DNA from 2 places in the Sphingomonas sp. SORGH_AS_0789 genome. Region 1 is predicted to be linked to the other one. Evidence: riboswitches for the same ligand, from Rfam matches in the RefSeq annotation. Region 1 holds a riboswitch; the other holds the start of a gene.

Region 1 (4,209 bases):
ATGTCATGTCTATCAGGCTCTACTGCTCAGCGCTAGAAGCGAGAAGCGGCATTGACGAAGACTCGGTTTCATGATTTCTTCATCAAGTCAGGGCGGTCGTTCCAGCGACCGCCCTGACAAACGGCAGGCATCCCCGCCGGTGCTGTGGTCAGCCTCGGGAATCTATGGGGCCGTTAGCTCAAGGTCAACCGCCACGATGCCTGGGTGGTCGTGCGGAGCTATGTAAGATGGCCAATACAGCGCAAATTCAGTGCATCAACAAGACCAGCCGATATAGCGCGTACGAGCGCATTTCGCATGTCGGCGGCGCTTTTCCCAGCCGATGGAAACTGACGCAGGAAGAGGCCATTGCGGCGATCGAGTCCGGTCAGTGGCAATTTTACGTATCGGTAGGCGGTCAATCGGCGTGGGTCATCGTCGCCCGCTCAGCCGCAGGCAATAAGTATCTGAAGACGCAAAACGATGGCGAGCAGCCCAACAATTTGTTGAGCCTGCCCGAATGCCCCTAAGCTGAAATTCCCATGGCCTTCGACTTCGCTCAGGCTGAACGGAGGCTGGGAATTGGGGCCGCATCCTTACCGGGTGCGGCCCCTTTTCGTTACTCCGCCGGCAGGTAAACCTCCCCGCCCTTCTCGCGGAATTTCTCGCTCATTTGCTGCATCCCCGCCTCGGCGTCCTCCGCCGCGACGAAGGTTTCGACCGGGGCATTCTGCTTGGCGGCGAACTCGCGCACTTCCTGCGTGATCTTCATCGAGCAGAATTTCGGGCCGCACATCGAACAGAAATGCGCGGTCTTGGCACCCTCCGCCGGGAGCGTCTGGTCGTGGTAGGATTCCGCCGTGTCGGGGTCGAGCGACAGATTGAACTGGTCGCGCCAGCGGAACTCGAAGCGGGCGCGGCTCAGCGCGTCGTCGCGCATCTTGGCGGCCGGGTGCCCCTTGGCCAGATCGGCGGCATGGGCGGCCAGCTTGTAGGTCACGACGCCGACCTTCACGTCGTCGCGGTCGGGCAGGCCCAGATGCTCCTTGGGCGTGACGTAGCAGAGCATCGCCGTGCCGTACCACCCGATCATCGCCGCGCCGATGCCGCTGGTGATATGGTCGTAACCCGGCGCGATGTCGGTCGTCAGCGGCCCGAGCGTGTAGAAGGGCGCCTCTCCGCACGCCTCCAGCTGCTTGTCCATATTCTGCTTGATCTTGTGCATCGGCACATGGCCCGGCCCCTCGATCATGACCTGCACGTCCTGTTCCCAGGCGCGCTTGGTCAGCTCGCCCAGCGTGTAGAGCTCGGCGAACTGCGCCTCGTCATTGGCGTCGGCGATCGCGCCGGGGCGCAGGCCGTCGCCCAGCGAATAGGCGATGTCATAGGCCTTCATGATCTCGGTGATCTCGTCGAAGCGTTCGTAGAGGAACGACTCCTTGTGATGCGCCAGGCACCACTTCGCCATGATCGAGCCGCCGCGCGACACGATGCCGGTCACGCGCTTGGCGGTCAGCGGGATATAGGGCAGGCGCACACCCGCATGGATGGTGAAATAGTCGACGCCCTGCTCGGCCTGTTCGATCAGCGTGTCGCGGAAGATTTCCCAGGTCAGTTCCTCGGCGATGCCGCCGACCTTCTCCAGCGCCTGATAGATGGGGACGGTGCCGATCGGCACCGGCGAGTTGCGGATGATCCATTCGCGCGTGTCGTGGATGTTGCGCCCCGTCGACAGGTCCATGACCGTGTCCGCGCCCCAGCGGATCGACCAGACCAGCTTGTCGACCTCGGACGCGACGTTCGAGGCGACCGCCGAATTGCCGATATTGGCGTTGATCTTGACCAGGAAGTTACGGCCGATCGCCATCGGTTCGGATTCGGGGTGGTTGATATTGTTGGGGATGATCGCCCGGCCGCGCGCCACTTCGTCGCGGACGAATTCGGGGGTCACGTAATCGGGGATGGCAGCGCCGAAGCTCTCGCCGTCGCGGACATATTCGCGCAGCATCTCGCGGCCCAGATTCTCGCGGGTCGCGACATATTCCATCTCGGGCGTGATGATGCCTTTGCGGGCATAGTGCATCTGGCTGACGTTCATGCCTGCACGGGCGCGTAACGGGCGGTTCAGCCCGGTGCGCGGGAATTGCGGCACGCCGCCCGAACGGTCGGGGCCGAGCTGGCCATTGTCCTCGGGGCGGATCTCGCGACCGTCATAGGCTTCGACATCGCCGCGCGCCTCGATCCAGTCGCGGCGGATTTGCGGCAGGCCCGCCATGATGTCGATGCGCGCATTGGGATCGGTATAGGGGCCGCTGGTGTCATAGACGCGCAAGGGCGGCTCGCCCGAAGACGGGTCGAGATGGATTTCGCGCATCGCGACGCCCAGGGGCCCGACATGAATCTTCTTCGACCCACGAATGGGGCCGGTGGTGACGCCAATTTCAGCCTTTGCGGGGATATCTGCCATAGTCCACTCCATGCGGAGGAAACGGACCATGAGAGACGGGGCCGCTCCCTCCCTACGCCGGTGTCAGCCGGATCAGGTTCAGCGGGTCGGGGGCTCTTGCCCCCCTCTCAAGCGCAGGTCAGCGCTCCCCCGGGGATGGACCCTGCATAAGCGCAAATCGCGCCAAGCAGAAGGGCTTTCCGCCGAAATGCCCCGCGCGCCCGGGCGGACGCATGAAAGCCCCGGTCGGCCAGGGGCTGGCGGCCGACCGGGGCGATCACCCTTTGCGGGACAGCAATGCGTCAGCCGCTGGCCGCGCTGGTCCGTACATTGCCGTTCAGGCCGCTCGGGAAGAAGCCGCCGCCGGTCACCGCCGCCTTGTTGAGATAGACGACGTTCAGCACCTGCTGCGGCGTGCGGACAAAGGCGACGGCGTTGGAATCGGCGGGCACGATGTTGGACACCGTCTGGCCGTTGACGGTGTTCGGACCGATCCCCTGGTCGAGATCGGACGAGCCGTCCAGGCTGTCGCGCGCGTCCGAAATCTGCTGCGCCGCCGTGCGCAGGGCGGTGGTGCTCAGCCCCTTGCGATACAGGACCGAGCGGACCAGCCCCGCATGATAGGCCTCGGCCGCGTGGATGCCCGCCGCCGCCTCGACAAAGGTCTTGTTGGAGAGCAGCGTGACACCGCCCATATAAGCGGTGACGCCGACATCCTCGAAGATATAGGCGGCGAGCAGGAAATTCTCGTCCGAGGCATAGGGGTCGAAGGTTCCGGTCGACCCGATCACCCCGGCCGCGCGCGCCGCCGCCGTGAAGGCGCCATTGGCATCGCCCGACAGGTTGATCGCGGGCTGCGCCACCGCGCTGGAGCCCAGGGCGTTGCGCAGGAAGGTGACGTGCGCGATCTCGTCATAGGCGATCTCGCGGGCATATTGCGCCACCAACGGGTCCTGAAACGCGACCTGGCGCGGCTGTCCGCTGGTGCTGGTCGCGACCGAGCCTTGCGTCCCCGTCCCGGCCTGAAGCGAGGCGGACAGGCCCGCGCCGAACGCGGCATAGCTGTAGAATTGCGCCTCCAGATATTCCAGCTGAAGCGCGAAGTTCAGGACATCGGCGTCGGTGACCGAACCCGCCGTCGCGGTCGGGGTGGGCGTCGGCAGGACGATGACGTCGTTATCGTCGCTGCCGCAGGCGCCCAGCATGGCCAGCCCGCCCACCGCACCGGCCCCGGCGGCCATACGCATGAAACGGCGACGATCGGACCGGCGCTTGGCCGAAGCCTCTTCGATCACATCGAGAATGAAGCGTTCTTCGCTCATGATGAAAAATCCTCTCGGAACGAGGAAAAGGGGGGGATCAGTTGGCCGCGCTGGCGCGCAGCGTGCCGTTGACGCCGGCGGGGAAGAATCCGCCCAGCGTGGCCGACGCCTTGTTGAGATAGACGATGTTCAGCACCTGCTGCGGCGTGCGGCTGAACGCGATCCCGTTGGAGTCGAGCGGCACGATGTTGGACACCAGCTGTCCGCCGACCGTGGTCGCGGCAATGCCCTGATCCAGGTCGGTGGTCCCGTCCAGGCTGTCGCGCGCGTCCGAGATCTTGCCCGCCGCGGTGATCAGTGCCGGGGTCTGGATACCCTTGGCATAGAGCGTCGTGCGGACGATCGCGGCGTGATAGGCTTCGACCGCCAGGATGCCGGCGGCGGCCTGGAGGAAGGTCTTGTTGCTGATCAGCGGCGAGGCCCCCTTATAGGCGGTCACGCCGACATCCTCGAAGATGTAGG
Region 2 (4,209 bases), 1.7 Mb from region 1:
AGCCCCTGCGGCTGGACGGCGAGCGGTTGACCGGGGGCAAGAGCCATGCCTCGGGCGCCGGGGTGCTGAGCCACGCGCTGGTCACGGCGGACACGATCGAGGGGGTGCAACTGCTGCTGCTCGATCTGGCGCGGGTCGCGCCGGTGATCGACCGCGACTGGTGGCGGGTGACGGGCATGCAGCGGTCCGAAACGCATCTGGTCCGCTGGCGGGACGGCGTCATCGCGCAGGACGACCGGATCGGCGCGCCGAACCTCTATGCGCGCGAGCCCTTTTTCAGCGGCGGGGCGCTGCGGTTCGCGGCGGTCCATGCCGGGGGCGTGGCCGGGCTGTGCGACCTGACTCGCCGCCATCTGGTCGAGGCGGGGCGCGCCGACGATCCGTTCCAGTCGGCCCGGCTCGCGCGGTTGTTCGCGCTGGCGGAGGTGGCGGCGGCCATCGTGCGGCGCACGGCGCGATGCTGGTTCGGGGAGGAGGTCGAAGAGGCGCGGCTGGCGCGGGTCGCGGCTGCGCGCATGGCGGTGGCGGACGCGGCCGAGCAGGCGATCGTGATCGCTCGGGAGGCGGTGGGGCTGGCGGGGCAGTTCCTCACCCATCCGCTCTCCGCGATGCTGGCCGATCTGGCGGTCTATCTGCGCCAGCCCATGCCCGACGCCCAACGCCTTCGGGTCGGGCAGGCGGTGGCGCAGGGGTTGCTGGAGCTGTCGCTGTGAGGCTGGACCTCAACGACGTCCGCAGGGCCGTCATCGTCGCGCCGCATCCCGATGACGAGATCATCGGGGTGGCGGGGCTGATCCAGGCGCTGCGGCGGCGGGGGAGCGGGGTTTGGGTCGTCGTGGTCAGCGACGGCGCCGCCTCGCATCCCGGCAGCCAGACATGGCCCGCCGTGCGTCTGATCGCCGCGCGCGAGCGGGAAAGCCGCCATGCGCTGCGCCGTCTGGGCGTCCGGAGCGACCGGGTGACGTTCCTCGGTCTGCCCGATGGTGGATTGATGGCGGAGGGCGATCCTTGCCGCGAGCGGCTGCACCGGGCGCTCCGGAAACATCGGGGCATGGACCTGCTGGTCGGGCCCGCCGCCACGGATGCCCATCCCGATCACCGGGCGGTCGCGACCGCGCTTGGCCGTTTTCGCTTTGGCGGGCGGCGTCTGACCTATCAGGTCTGGCCGCCGCAAAAGCGGCTGGCGGCGCGGAGCCGGACCGTCCCGATCCCCGGCGGCGCGGCGGCGAAGCGCGCGCTGATCCGGGTGCATCGGACCCAGTTGGGCGCGATCACCGATGATCCCCAGGGCTTTTCGATCGCACGCCATGAACTCGCGACCTTTTCCCACCCGGTCGAGCGTTTCCTGCCGGTGAGGCGATGAAGGCGATCGACCTTGGCGGCTTTGCCGAGAAGTTCGCGGCGGACGACGACCCCTGGCGGACCTTCTCCAACCGGGACGAGGCGGTGAAGCGCCGGGCGATCCTGCATGCGCTGGGCCAGGGGCCATGGGGCAGGGTCCTGGAACTGGGCAGCGGCAATGGGTCGAACAGCCGCGCCATCGCGCGCCGCGCGCTTCGGCTCGACGCGACCGAGGGTACGGTCAAGGGCACCCGCCTGACGGCGCGGGCGATCGCTGCCTGGCCGCGAGCACGGGCAATACCGCTGGTCTTGCCCGCGCGGTTTCCGCGACGGGACTATGATGCGATCGTCATCGCCGAGCTGCTCTATTATCTTTCGCCCATCGCGATGCGGCATGTCGCGCATGGTGTCGCTGCGGCCTTGCGCCCCGGCGGGCGGCTGGTCCTCGCGCATCATCGCATCGACTATTACGACTTCGCGCAGCACGCCGCCGACATCCAGGAACGCTTCCTGCGGATGACCGGCATGACCTGGCAGGTCGAGACCATGCGCCGCCGGGCGCGCTGGCATGTCCTCGTCGCGCGGCGGTGCGACGCGGGGGCCCGGACGGGTCTTTCCTTCCGCCATCGATAATCATTTGCTTACGGGCCGTAAGCGCCTAGACGACGCCATCCCCGGGGAACCGCTGATGCGCGGTCGAGAGATGGGCAGCAGCCCATGACCCGCCGAACCTGATCCGGCTGATACCGGCGTAGGGAGGGTGGCGGTTCCTTCGTCGTCCTTCCGTGTGAAGTGGACGAGAGACGATGGCTGTTGAGATTTCGCGCGATCGCAAGACGATCCGATATGGTGCCCTGCTGCTGTCCGCCGCGTGGCTGGCGCCGCCCGGCGCGGCATCGGCGCAGCGAGCGACCGACGCGCCCGCCGATATTCGCGTGATCGGCCACCGCGATCCCGAGGGGCTGCTGCCCGACCAGACCGAACCCAAGGCGGTCAGCGAGATTTCCTCGGACTTCATCGTCAAGCAGGCCCCGACGCTGAACGCCTTTCAGCTGGTGAGCCTGCTGCCCGGCGCCAATGTCGCGTCCAGCGATCCCTATGGCCTGTCGACCAGTTCCAGCCTGACGCTGCGCGGTCTGGGGCAGGATGAGATCGGCGTGCTGATGGAGGGCGCGCCGCAGAACGACATCGGCTATTACTACGCCTATCCGTCGCAATTCGCCGATGCGGAGAATGTGCGGGCGATCCGGCTGGCCCAGGGGGCGGTCGATCTCGCCTCGCCGACCGTGGGCGGCACGGGCGGTCTGTTGTCGCTGTCGCTCGACGATCCCAAGGCGGCGCGCGGAATGCTCGCCGATCTGTCACTGGGGTCGTACAACATGCACCGGGCCTTTGTCCGGGTCGATACCGGGACGATCGGAAATACCGGGCTGAAGGCGTTCCTGTCCTATTCCAACACCCGCGCGGACAATTGGCGCGGCGCGGGCTATGATCTGCGCCAGCATGTCGATGCCAAGCTGCTGGGCGAATGGGGAAACGGGAACCGTGTCAGCCTGGCCCTGTCGTACAATGACGCCAATTCCTCCAGCTATGCCAGCCCAACCCTGGCCGATTGGCGCGCGCGGGGGCGGGGCTTCAACTATGATGCCGAGTATGTGCCGGGGGAAACCCGTTACTGGGAGCTGTACCGGGCGCCCTTCCGCAATCTCTATGCCTCGGCCCCCGTGCATCTGGTTCTGGGCGATCGGCTGACGCTGGACGCCACGACCTATCTCCAGTTCGGCTATGGCAATTCGCCCTATGGCACCCAGCTTGCGACCACCGGCAATTTCCTGGGCAGCGAAGAACTGGCGCAGCCGATCGCGCTACCCGGCGCGGCGAATGGGGTCGCGACGGTGCTGGGCAATTATACCGGCGATCAGATGCGGACCGGCCAGGTCGCCAGCCTGACGCTGCGCGCGGGCATGCACCGGCTGACCGCAGGCCTGTGGTTCGACTATGGCACCGACCGCGTCACCCAGACCTATACCGCCGTTGGCACCGACGGACGCCCGGCCGACCGCTGGGGCTATCGCAGCAAGGCGATCCGCACCGCCGATGGCCGCCTGCTCGCCTATGAGAACCAGCGCACCGTCACCGTGACGAAGAGCGTCTTCGTGGCCGACAGCATCGCGCTGAGCCCCAGGCTGACGGTCGATATCGGCTTCAAGGGCGTCAACCTGCTCCGCAACGGCCGCAATTACCTGCCCGGACCGCAGACCCGCGTGCGAAGCGACAGCTTCGCCGCCCTGCCGCGCGCCGCCGTCCATTATGATCTCGACGATCGACAGCAGGTCTTTGCCAACGTCACGACCAATTTCCGGACGCCCAACGAATTCACGCTGTACGACAGCTATGACGGCGGCGTGGTCTCGACGCGCGGCACGGACGCGTTGAAGAACGAATATTCGGTGTCGCAGGAAATCGGCTATCGCTATATCGGGCCCAGCCTTTCCGCCTCGGTGACCGGCTTCCACTACAAATTCCGCAACCGCCAGCTGGCGACCGTGGTCGACAATGGCGGGGCGCTGGTCAATTCGACGCTGAACGCGGGCGGACAGACGTCCTATGGCGTCGATGCCGAGATCGATTACCGTCCCGCCAGGGGCGTCAGCGTCTATGTCTCGGGCGAATATCTGCGCGCGCGGATCGATGACGATCTGCCGGTCGGCGGAGACTATCTGCCGACGCAGGGCAAGCGAGCGGTATCCAGCCCGACGCTCCAGTTCGGCGCCGGTGGCACCTATGACGATGGGCATCTGTTCGGCAGTATCGCGGGCAAATATGTCGGTCGCCAATATGCGACGTTCATGAACGACGAGAGCATCC

What was found. A riboswitch is a leader RNA that binds a small molecule or an ion and turns the genes downstream of it on or off. The one in region 1 is predicted to bind thiamine pyrophosphate.
Region 2: another riboswitch for thiamine pyrophosphate. It lies ahead of QE360_RS15370 (TonB-dependent receptor domain-containing protein); the one in region 1 lies ahead of thiC (phosphomethylpyrimidine synthase ThiC).

The regions. Positions count from the first base shown of each region.
Region 1 is NZ_JAVIYV010000001.1:1,665,662-1,669,870, reverse strand. It holds gene QE360_RS07740 (DUF3892 domain-containing protein) at 228-509, shown strand; gene thiC (phosphomethylpyrimidine synthase ThiC) at 599-2,446, opposite strand; TPP riboswitch at 2,492-2,582, opposite strand; gene QE360_RS07730 (ferritin-like domain-containing protein) at 2,728-3,747, opposite strand; gene QE360_RS07725 (ferritin-like domain-containing protein) at 3,785-4,209, opposite strand, start outside.
Region 2 is NZ_JAVIYV010000001.1:3,365,943-3,370,151, reverse strand. It holds gene QE360_RS15385 (acyl-CoA dehydrogenase) at 1-713, shown strand, start outside; gene QE360_RS15380 (PIG-L family deacetylase) at 710-1,363, shown strand; gene QE360_RS15375 (class I SAM-dependent methyltransferase) at 1,360-1,974, shown strand; TPP riboswitch at 2,007-2,116, shown strand; gene QE360_RS15370 (TonB-dependent receptor domain-containing protein) at 2,148-4,209, shown strand, end outside.